One region of the Nocardia sp. NPDC057353 genome, then DNA from elsewhere that is predicted to be linked to it. Evidence: riboswitches for the same ligand, from Rfam matches in the RefSeq annotation. Region 1 holds a riboswitch; each other region holds the start of a gene.
The links. A riboswitch is a leader RNA that binds a small molecule or an ion and turns the genes downstream of it on or off. The one in region 1 is predicted to bind S-adenosylmethionine.

Region 1 (3,737 bases):
GCTCGTCGGCGGCGCGCGCCCGGTGCACCTGGAACGCACCGCGGCGCGGCTGGAGGGCACCCTCGCCCCGGCGCCCGAGGCGCTGACCAGGGAGGTCACCGGACAGCCCGCGGGCGGGGTGGCGCCGCTCGGGCACCCGACGAACCTCTCCACCTGGGTGGACACCGCGCTCGCCGGGCACCCGCAGCTGTGGGCGGCGGGCGGGCACCCAGGCACGCTGTTCCGCACCTCGTTCACCGAACTGGTGCGGATCACCGCCGGACAACCGGTCGATATGAGCTGAGCACGCGTACGTTCGTTGCTGTGAGTGCACCACGTTCCGACGGCATCACCGCCGACCAGTACCGCGCCTCCATGCGGCACTACCCGGCGGGCGTCACCATCGTGACGCTGCGGGCCGCGCACGGCCCGGTCGGCTTCACCGCCACCTCGTTCGCCTCGCTCTCCCTCGACCCGCCGCTGGTGTCGTTCAACATCGCGCACACCTCGTCCAGCCTGGCGGCGCTGCTCGCCGCCGAGTCGGTGGTGATCCACTTCCTCGGGGCGCACCAGCGGGAGTTGGCGCAGCGGTTCTCGCGCAGCGCGGCGGAGCGGTTCGCCGATCCGGCGCTCTGGGCCGAGTTGGAGTCCGGGGAGCCGGTGCTGCACGGGACCCCGCTCTGGTTGCGGGCCGAGGTGCACCAGCGGTTCGACATCGGGGACCACACCTTCGTCGCCGGGCTCGTCACCCGGGTGCACGACGAAACGCAGGAATCCGCGCCCGCGGCGCCGCTCCTCTACTACGACGGCCGCTACCACCAGCCCACCGAACTCGGCTGAGATGGCAGGCCGGACCACGGCGATGGTCCGGCCGGCCCGGCCCTCCTCCGACTCGGGCGCAACCGAGTCGAGGCGGCCGCTTACGGCCCCGATGCCGGGGTCAGAACCCGGCGCAGGGCGCGGCGCCGAAGGCATCGGCGCCGAGGGGGCGGGTCTCGGGGACCGGGCTCCAGGCCCCGCCCTCGGCGGCGTAGGACCACGCCGACTCCCCGCGCACCAGCGTGTGCAGCGCGGAGATCAACCGGTCCACATGCTCCACAGTCGTCCCCACCCCGACGCTGGCCCGCAGCGCGGCGGGCAGACCGAGCCGCTCGAGCAGCGGGTGCGCGCAGAACCGCCCGTCCCGCACCCCGATCCCGTGCTCCGCGGAGAGGTACGCGGCCACGTGCCCCGGCGCGAACCCGTCCACCGTGAACGCCACGATCCCCACCCCCTCCCCGCTGTCACTGAAGATCCGCGGCTGGGAAACCCCGGGCACCCCGGCAAGCCCGTCCCGCAACCGCTCGGTCAGCGCCCGCTCGTGCGCCACGAACCGCTCCTCCGGAATCCCGGCCAGCGCGTCGCAGGCCGCGGCCACCGCCGCCGCCCCGAGCACATTCGGCGACCCGCCCTCGTGCCGCTGCGGCGCGGGAGCCCACTCGGTCTCCGTCACCGAGACGGCGCGAACGGCACCACCCCCGGCCAGGTACGGCGGCGCCGCGTCCAACCAGTCCCGCCGCCCGACCAGCACCCCGGCCCCGAACGGCGCGTACAGCTTGTGCCCGGAGCACACCAGGTAGTCGATCCCGGTCTCGCGCAGCGAGATCCGGCGGTGCGGCGCGAGCTGCGCGGCATCGACCAGCAGCCGCGCCCCGCACCGGTGCGCGATCTCGGCCAGCTCGCGCAGCGGAAGCAGCTCCCCGGTGACATTGGAGGCGCCGGTCACGGCGAGCAGCGCCGCGGGCTTGCAGCAGAGCTCGGCGACCAGCCTGCGCAGCGTCTCGGCGACGGTGTCGGCCGCGGTCACCACCCGGCGCCCGCCCGCGAGCCAGGGCAGGAAGTTGGCGTGGTGCTCGATGTCGAGCACCACGGTGTCGCCGGGCACGCAGCCCGCCAGCAGGTTCAGCGAGTCGGTGGTGCCGCGGGTGAAGACGACCACCTGGTCGTCCTCGGCGTCGAAGAACGCGCCGACGGTGCCGCGCGCGCTCTCGTAGCACTCGGTGGAGACCCGCGAGGCGTACCCCGCCCCGCGGTGCACGCTGGCGTAGTACGGCAGCAGCGCCGAGACCCGCTCGGTCACCGCGGCGAGCGCCGGAGCGCTCGCGGCGTAGTCGAAGTTCGCGTAGCCGACGGCGCCGCCCTGCACCAGCGGGACCACGAGGTCGTCGCCCGAGGTCGCCGCGAGCGGGGCACAGGTCGGTTCGAGAACAGCGGTCATCACGTCATCCCAACGGTCGGGGACCCGCAACGAGAGAGGTGTCGAGTCCGCGCTTGCCGCGTCCGGTCGGACGGCGGCCCGGTCGTCACCCGGAGCACCCCACCGCGGAGGAGGGTTGCCGACCAGCAAGCCGGGGCTGAACGCTGGCACTCATGACCTGCCGAAGAGCGTGACAAAGCCGGACCGCGGTTGTCAAGCACCGCTCCGGCGAAGATCACTCCCCCGCCGTGGCGCGGTCCCCACCAGCCGGAAGGCGCGGGGTGAACGCGGGGTGAACAGCGACGCACCCGCTCGACCTGCGCAAATACGCGTCCGGCCGAGTAGCGTGGACAACCGGTCGCCACCGGGTTCGCCCGCTGGTAACCCGGACATGGCAGAACGAGCGGGAAGTGTGGGCACTCGATGAAAGGTGGTGGGGACGTCATGGTCCGACCACAGCTCCATCCGGCGGATCTCGACCCCACTGCCCCCGGCTCGGCGCCACCCGGAACGGCCACGCTCCCCGACCCGCTGCGCCGCGGCGCGCTCGCCGCACCGCAGCGCACACTCGTCGACATCGTCACCGCTACCGCCCAGGAATTCCCGGACGCCGCCGCCATCGATGACGGCGACACGGTCCTCAGCTACCTGGAACTGGTGGTCGAGATCGAAGCGGCGATGAACCGGCTCGCCGAGGCCGGGGTGCGCCGCGGCGACCGCGTCGGCATTCGGCTACCGTCCGGCAATCGCGAGCTGTACGTCACCATCCTGGCGGTGCTCTACTGCGGCGCGGCCTACGTCCCGGTGGACGCCGACGACCCCGAGGAGCGCGCCCAGCTGGTCTTCGGCGAGGCGAAGGTGGCCGCCATCGTCACCGCCGACGGCATCCGACCCGGCACCCGGGATGCCGCGCCCGCCGACGACGCCGACTGGGCATCGCTGCCCACCCCGGACGACGACGCCTGGATCATCTTCACCTCCGGTTCGACCGGCACCCCCAAGGGCGTCGCGGTGACGCACCGCAATGCCGCCGCCTTCGTCGACGCCGAGGCCGAGCTCTTCCTGCCGGACGAGCCCATCGCCCCCGGCGACCGGGTGCTCGCCGGCCTCTCGGTCGCCTTCGACGCCTCCTGCGAGGAGATGTGGCTGGCCTGGCGCAACGGCGCCTGCCTGGTCCCGGCCCCGCGCGACCTGGTGCGCACCGGCGCCGACCTGGGGCCGTGGCTCATGCGGCGCGGCATCACCGTTGTCTCCACCGTGCCGACGCTCGCCGCCACCTGGCCCGCGGAGGCGCTGGACGGCGTCCGGCTGCTCATCTTCGGCGGCGAGGCGGTGCCGCCGGAGCTGGCCGAGCGGCTGGCCCGCGACAGCGACCGCGAGGTCTGGAACACCTACGGCCCCACCGAGGCCACCGTCGTCGCCTGCGCCGCCCGGCTGACCGGCGAGCCGCCGGTCCGCATCGGGCTGCCGCTGAACGGCTGGGACCTGGTGGTGGTGAACGCCGACGGCAACCCGGTGCCCG
Region 2 (3,737 bases), on a different contig from region 1:
CGGGCGCCGGGTTGTCGGGGGCGCTCGCGACGTGCGCGTCGCCGGTGAGCGCGTGCTCGACCAGGATCACGTTGTCCATGGCGGGGGAGAGCTCGCCCCAGCGCTGCACGGCCAGCCGCACATCGGGGACGACGGCGCCGTTCTCCAGTTTGACGTCGCCGACCGCGAGCACGCCGGACGTCCCGTCCGGCGGCGGTAGCAGGGCGGTGCCCGGTTCGATGCCCACGGTCACGACGCCGCGTCGAAGCCCGCGCGCAGGTCGGCCAGGATGTCCTGCAGCCCCTCGATGCCGACGGCCAGCCGGACCAGCCCCGGCGTGACGCCGGAGCTCGCCTGCTCGTCGGGGGTGAGCTGGGAGTGCGTGGTGGAGGCCGGGTGGATCACCAGCGAGCGCACGTCGCCGATATTGGCGACGTGGCTGTGCAGCGTCAGCGCGTCGACGAACTTCTTGCCCGCCTCGACGCCGCCCTTCAGCTCGAAGGCGATCACCGCGCCCGCGCCCTTCGGCGTGAGCTGCTGCGCGCGCTCGTACCAGGGCGAGGTGGGCAGCCCGGCGTAGGCGACCGAGGTGACCGCCGGGTGCGTGGCGAGGAACTCGGCGACCGCCTGCGCGTTCTGCACGTGCCGCTCCATGCGCAGGCTCAGCGTCTCGATGCCCTGGCTGATCAGGAAGGCGTTGAACGGCGAGACGGCGGAGCCGAGGTCGCGCAGCAGCTGCACCCGCGCCTTGAGCGCGAAGGCGGGCGCGCCCAGGTCGGCGAAGATCGCGCCGTGGTAGCTGGGGTCGGGAGTGGTGAAGCCGGGGAAGCGGTCCTCGCCGGATTCGGTCTTCCCGCGCCAGTCGAAGGTGCCGCCGTCCACGATCGCGCCCGCGATGGCGGCGCCGTGGCCGCCCAGGTACTTGGTGGCCGAGTGCACCACGATGTCGGCGCCGTGCTCCAGCGGCCGCAGCAGGTAGGGGGTCGCGACCGTGTTGTCCACGATCAGCGGGACGCCCGCGGCGTGCGCGACGGCGGAGATGCCGGGCAGGTCGAGGATGGCGCTGCTCGGGTTGGCGATGGTCTCGCCGTAGCAGGCCTTGGTGTTCGGCCGGACGGCGGCGCGCCACTGCTCCAGGTCGTCCGGGTCGTCCACGAAGGAGACCGCGATGCCCAGCTTGGGCAGGGTGTAGTGGAAGAGGTTGTAGGTGCCGCCGTAGAGGTGCGGGCTGGAGACGATGTGGTCGCCCGCGTTCGCCACGTTCAGGACGGCGAAGGTCTCGGCGGCCTGCCCGGAGGCGACGACCAGCGCCGCGACGCCGCCTTCGAGGGCCGCGATCCGCTGCTCCACCACGTCCTGAGTGGGGTTCATGATCCGGGTGTAGATGTTGCCCGGCTCGGCGAGGCCGAAGAGCGCCGCGGCGTGCGCGGTGTCCCGGAAGGTGTAGGAGGTGGTCTGGTAGATCGGCAGGGCGCGGGCGCTGGTGCTGCCGTCGGGGGCCTGACCCGCGTGGATCTGCTTGGTCTCGAAGGACCAGTTCGCGGTGGGGTCGGTCGTCTCGGTCACGTGTTACCTCCAGGAGAGCGCGCTTGCTCCCGGCCGTCGGGAGCCGGGTCGTCACCCGGAGCACCCCGCCGCTGCTGGAGGGTTGCCGGCCAGCGAGCCGGGGCTTGGCGCTGGCACTCATGACCTGTTCGACATCGTAACCGGACCGAGGTCTGCCGATCGAACCCGTGTGCGGAGTTATCCACAGGTAGCCGCTGTGAATGCGCTCACAGCTGCTTCCTGTGGACTCTGAGCGGGTGGGTGCTGCGCCCCGGCGGGCTCTCGTCGTAGGCTCGAACCGTGAGCAAGGGGCGTGTCCTCGGTCACGCCGGACCTACTCGCGGGTAACGAGCCGGGGTCCCCGAAAGGGCGACCCTCGCCGTGCAATGCGAGGTCGGGCAGCAGTACGCTTGTCTTGTTTGCACCACAGGGTCTCGCCGACCAAGCGGGACATAGACGTTGTCTGTTGGACAGCTGGGGTCCGCTCACAAGCGTGTTCGCCTGGCCGTGCAATGAGGGCACACACCCTAGGAGGACACGAAGATCCATGTCCAAGATCAAGGTTGAAGGCACCGTCGTAGAGCTCGACGGCGACGAGATGACGCGGATCATCTGGCAGTTCATCAAGGACAAGCTGATCCACCCGTACCTCGACGTGAACCTCGAGTACTACGACCTCGGCATCGAGTACCGCGACAAGACCGACGACCAGGTCACCGTGGACGCGGCCGAGGCGATCAAGCGGCACGGCGTCGGTGTCAAGTGCGCCACGATCACGCCGGACGAGGCGCGGGTCGAGGAGTTCGGGCTGAAGAAGATGTGGCGGTCGCCGAACGGCACCATCCGCAACATCCTCGGCGGCACGATCTTCCGCGCGCCGATCATCATCTCCAACGTCCCGCGGCTGGTGCCGGGCTGGACCAAGCCGATCATCATCGGCCGCCACGCCTTCGGCGACCAGTACCGCGCCACCGACTTCAAGGTGTTCGAGGCGGGCACCGTCACCCTCACCTTCACCCCGGAGGACGGCGGCGAGCCGATCGTGCACGAGGTCGTGAAGATGCCGGAGGACGGCGGCGTCGTCATGGGCATGTACAACTTCAAGAAGTCCATCGAGGATTTCGCGCGGGCCTCGTTCAACTACGGCCTGCAGCAGAACTACCCGGTCTACATGTCGACCAAGAACACCATCCTCAAGGCCTACGACGGCATGTTCAAGGACACCTTCCAGGAGGTGTTCGACGCCGAGTTCAAGAGCCAGTTCGACGCCGCCGGGCTCACCTACGAGCACCGGCTGATCGACGACATGGTCGCCTCCTCCATGAAGTGGGAGGGCGGCTACGTCTGGGCCTGCAAGAACTACGACGGCGACGTGCAGTCCGACACCGTCGCGCAGGGCTTCGGCTCGCTCGGGCTGATGACCTCGGTGCTGCTCACCCCGGACGGCAAGACCTGTGAGGCCGAGGCCGCGCACGGCACCGTGACCAGGCACTTCCGCCAGCACCAGCAGGGCAAGCCGACCTCGACGAACCCGATCGCGTCGATCTTCGCCTGGACCCGTGGGCTGGAGCACCGCGGCAAGCTGGACAACACCCCCGAGGTGATCGGCTTCGCGCAGACGCTGGAGGACGTCGTCATCAAGACCGTCGAGGGCGGGCAGATGACCAAGGACCTGGCGGCGCTGGTCGGCGGCGACCAGGGCTACCTCAGCACCGAGGAGTTCCTCGGCGCGCTCGACGCCAACCTGGCGCGCGCGCTGCGCTGATCCCGGCTTCGAGACCCCTGTTCCGCCGACTGCGGAGCGGGGGTCTCCGCGTATCCGCGCATGGCCCGGAGGGGGTGGCCGATCTCACCCCGGGATCGGGAACCCCGCCGCGGTACCGCGGGGTTGCACGGAAGCGTGACTTCTACCGCTACCGCCGTCGAGACTCCGCGCACCAGCTGGCACCTGCCCGCCGTGCTCGCCATGGCGCTCGGCGGGTTCGGGATCGGGACCACCGAGTTCGTCGCCATGGGGCTGCTGCCCGACATCGCGGGCGCGCTGCGGATCTCCGAGCCGACCGCGGGGCACGCGATCTCCGCCTACGCGCTCGGCGTCGTGATCGGGGCGCCGCTGATCGCGGCCGCCTTCGCCCGGGTGGCGCGGAAGAAGCTGCTGGTCGGGTTGATGGTGGCGTTCACCGTCGGCAACCTGGCGACGGTGCTCGCGCCGA
Region 3 (3,737 bases), on a different contig from region 1:
GGTCGGCGCCTCGAAGAAGTGCAGGAAGAGCTTGTGCGGCCGGTTGCCCTGGTCGCGGATGGCCCACTGCTCGAGCGTGTTGGCGACCATGTCGACCTGCTTGGAGTGGCGGCGCGCGGCCTCGGAGCCCTCGTCGTAGTCGATGTCCTCGGGGTCGACGATGACCTCGATGGTCGGCGAGTGGTCAAGCTCGCGCAGCTCCAGCGGGGTGAACTTGGCCTGCGCGGGGCCGCGGCGGCCGAAGACGTGCACCTCGACGGCCTTGTTCTGCTTGAGCCCCTCGTAGACGTTCGGCGGGATCTCGGTCGGCAGCAGCTCGTCGCCGGTCTTGGCGAGCACGCGGGCGATGTCCAGCGCGACGTTGCCGACGCCGAGCACCGCGACCTTCTCGGCCTCCAGCGGCCAGGTGCGCGGGACATCGGGGTGGCCGTCGTACCAGGAGACGAAGTCGGCGGCGCCGTAGGAGCCGTCCAGGTCGATGCCGGGGATGGTGAGCGCGCGGTCGGCGTTGGCGCCGGTGGAGAAGATGACGGCGTCGTAGAAGCGGCGCAGGTCGTCCAGGGTGATGTCGGTGCCGTAGTCGATATTGCCGAGCAGCCGCACCTGCTCCTTGTCCAGCACCTTGTGCAGCGCGGTGATGATGCCCTTGATGCGCGGGTGGTCGGGCGCGACGCCGTAGCGGATCAGCCCGAACGGCGCGGGCATCCGCTCGTAGAGATCGATGGAGACGTCCGCGTCGGACTTCATCAGCGCGTCGGCGGCATAGATCCCGGCCGGGCCTGCACCCACGATCGCAATGCGGAGCGGCCGAGCCGCCTCACTCTGTTCGGTCATGTTCACGCGCACCTTCGGTCGATACGTTCATCTGGCGTCTACTTAGCCCAGGCTAACCTGAGATCGGTACGGGACCGCGCTCCGATTCTCTCCGGAGCATCGGAAGGCGGCTCCGGCACGAGTCGCAAGCTCCCATTCTATCGGCCCTGCTCCACGCGGGCCGCGACCCGGGTGGGCAGCGCGTATCCTGCCGGGGCCGGTGCGCCGACGGCCCAGGTCATCGGTGATCATCGAGGGATGAGCGAGCAGCAGCCCAACGATCCGGAGCCGGAAGTCCGCTCGATCGTCCCGTTCGTGGCGGCCGGGGTGGTCGCGGTGCTGGTCCTGGTGGGGATCGTGCTCGCCGGGGTGCTGTCGCCGGTTGAGAAAAATGTCACAGAGGCGGACAAGATGTCGGCCGCGGTGCGCAACTACGCGGATGCCCGCGGCCGCACCGACGCGGTCCCCCCGCCCGGCACCGCCTGCGATGGCTTCGACGAGGCCGCCTCGCCGCTGGCCGAGCAGCTCGGCGGGCCGGAGACGCGCACCGAGATCGAGGTCGGGGCACTGGCGAACCCGGTGGTCGAGGGCGACCGTGGCCGGATCACGGTGACCACCCGGGTGAACGGCAGGGAGGCCACCGCGACCTGGACCCTGACCAGGGACGGCGACCGCTGGCTGGTCTGCGGATGACGCGCCCGGACGCGGGGAAACTCGTGTTGACAGCGGCCGCCGCGCCGGGGCAATCTCGGTTCGCAAGGTCATGAGAACCAGCGTCAAGCCCCGGCTCGGCTGGTCGGCAACCCTCCTCCGCGGCGGGGTGCTCCGGGTGACGACCTGGCCGTATGCGGCGTTCCCATGCGGCAAGCGTGGATTCACAGGAGGTTCGACATGAGTTATGCCGGTGACATCACCCCCAAGCAGGCGTGGGAGCTGTTGCGCGACAATCCGTCCGCCGTGCTGGTCGACGTGCGCACCGAGGCCGAGTGGCGCTTCGTCGGCGTGCCGGACACCACCGAGCTGGAGCGCCCGACCGCGCTGATCGAGTGGGTGGACGGCACCGGCTCGCCCAACCCGGCCTTCCTGGAGCAGCTGCAGCGCGCGCTCGACGGGCGTGACCCGGAGGCGCCGGTGGTGTTCCTGTGTCGCTCCGGCCAGCGCTCGGCGAACGCCGCCGGGCTGGCGACCGGCGCCGGAATCGCCCCCTCCTACAACGTGATCGACGGCTTCGAGGGCCCGATCGACGGCGCGGGCCACCGCGGCTCCGCCGGTTGGCGCGCCGACGGCCTGCCCTGGCGGCAGTCGTGATCACCGGCGGCGCCTTCGACCGGCCGCTGCCGGAGAACGTCGGCCCGGCCACGCTCGGCGTGCGCGGCGGGCTGCGCCGCTCCGGCTTCGAGGAGACCTCCGAGGCGCTCTACCTCACCTCGGGCTTCGTCTACGAGAGCGCCGAGGCGGCCGAGGCCGCCTTCACCGGCGATGTCGAGCACTTCGTCTACTCCCGCTACGGCAACCCGACGGTCGCCGTCTTCGAGGAGCGGATGCGGCTGATCGACGGCGCCGAGGCGTGCTTCGCCACCGCCAGCGGCATGGCGGCGGTCTTCACCGCGCTCGGCGCGCTGCTGAAGGCCGGTGACCGGCTGGTCGCCGCGCGCAGCCTCTTCGGCTCCTGCTTCGTGGTGGCGAACGAGATCCTGCCGCGCTGGGGCGTGCAGACGGTCTTCGTCGACGGTGAGGACCTGGACCAGTGGGAGCAGGCGCTCTCGGTGCCGACCCAGGCGGTCTTCTTCGAGACCCCGGCCAACCCCATGCAGAACCTGGTGGACGTGCGGCGGGTCAGCGAGCTCGCGCACGCCGCGGGCGCGAAGGTGGTGCTGGACAATGTCTTCGCCACCCCGCTGCTGCAGCGCAGCCTGGAGCTCGGCGCCGACGTGGTGGTCTACTCCGGCACCAAGCACATCGACGGCCAGGGCCGGGTGCTCGGCGGCGCCATCCTGGGCGAGCGCGAGTACATCGACGGCCCGGTGAAGACGCTCATGCGGCACACCGGCCCCGCGCTCAGCCCGTTCAACGCCTGGACTCTGCTCAAGGGGTTGGAGACCATGCCGCTGCGCGTTCGGCACTCCACCGCGGCGGCGCTCGAGGTCGCCCGCTTCCTGGAGGGCCACCCGGCGGTGGGCTGGGTGCGCTACCCCTTCCTGGAGTCGCACCCGCAGCACGAGCTGGCCACCACCCAGATGAGCGGCGGCGGCACGGTGGTTACCTTCGAGTTGGCCGCCCCCGACGGCGAGGGCAAGAAGCGCGCCTTCGAGGTGCTGAACCGGCTGCGCGTCATCGACATCTCGAACAACCTCGGCGACGCCAAGACGCTGATCACGCACCCGGCCACCACCACGCACCGGGCCATGGGCGCGGAGGGGCGGGCCGGGATCGGGCTCACCGACGGCGTCGTTCGCATCTCGGTCGGCCTGGAGGATGTCGAGGACCTGATCGCGGACCTGGACCACGCGCTCGGCTGAGCTATTGACAGCATCCTGTCATGTTTGACAGGATGCTGTCATGACTTCGGAACCTCGCATCGTGTACACGGCGGTCTACGACACCCTGGCCGACTGGGAGGTCGGGGCCGCCATCGCGTACCTCAACAACCCCGAGCTGCAGCGCGAACCCGGCTCGCTCGTGGTGCGCACGGTCGGTCGCGGCACCGAGCCGGTGACCACCGGCGGCGGCATGCGCATCCTGCCCGACGTCGATCTGAGCGCGGTCGACCTCGACCGGGCGGCCGCGCTCATCCTGCCCGGGGCCGCGCTCTGGGATCAGGGCGACGAGTTGGCGGCCTTCGCCGAGCTGGCCCGCGGGTTCCTCGACGCCGGGCGGCCGGTCGCGGCCATCTGCGGCGCTACCTTCGGGCTCGCCAAGGCCGG

Region 2: it holds a riboswitch for S-adenosylmethionine, as region 1 does, so the genes downstream of both, ACFUUZ_RS23675 (bifunctional o-acetylhomoserine/o-acetylserine sulfhydrylase) here and ACFUUZ_RS12990 (aminotransferase class V-fold PLP-dependent enzyme) in region 1, are expected to answer to the same signal.
Region 3: it holds a riboswitch for S-adenosylmethionine, as region 1 does, so the genes downstream of both, ACFUUZ_RS16610 (rhodanese-like domain-containing protein) here and ACFUUZ_RS12990 (aminotransferase class V-fold PLP-dependent enzyme) in region 1, are expected to answer to the same signal.

The regions. Positions count from the first base shown of each region.
Region 1 covers NZ_JBHVAK010000020.1:35,080-38,816, forward strand. Annotated here, with positions in the region: gene ACFUUZ_RS12980 (YbaK/EbsC family protein) at 1-283, shown strand, start outside; gene ACFUUZ_RS12985 (flavin reductase family protein) at 355-819, shown strand; gene ACFUUZ_RS12990 (aminotransferase class V-fold PLP-dependent enzyme) at 920-2,236, opposite strand; SAM riboswitch class IV at 2,281-2,394, opposite strand; gene ACFUUZ_RS12995 (Pls/PosA family non-ribosomal peptide synthetase) at 2,660-3,737, shown strand, end outside.
Region 2 covers NZ_JBHVAK010000051.1:21,536-25,272, forward strand. Annotated here, with positions in the region: gene ACFUUZ_RS23670 (homoserine O-acetyltransferase) at 1-232, opposite strand, end outside; gene ACFUUZ_RS23675 (bifunctional o-acetylhomoserine/o-acetylserine sulfhydrylase) at 229-1,545, opposite strand; SAM riboswitch class IV at 1,560-1,670, opposite strand; gene ACFUUZ_RS23680 (NADP-dependent isocitrate dehydrogenase) at 2,072-3,289, shown strand; gene ACFUUZ_RS23685 (MFS transporter) at 3,425-3,737, shown strand, end outside.
Region 3 covers NZ_JBHVAK010000028.1:19,071-22,807, reverse strand. Annotated here, with positions in the region: gene ACFUUZ_RS16620 (FAD-dependent oxidoreductase) at 1-834, opposite strand, end outside; gene ACFUUZ_RS16615 (hypothetical protein) at 1,072-1,506, shown strand; SAM riboswitch class IV at 1,573-1,689, shown strand; gene ACFUUZ_RS16610 (rhodanese-like domain-containing protein) at 1,705-2,121, shown strand; gene ACFUUZ_RS16605 (O-succinylhomoserine sulfhydrylase) at 2,118-3,332, shown strand; gene ACFUUZ_RS16600 (DJ-1/PfpI family protein) at 3,373-3,737, shown strand, end outside.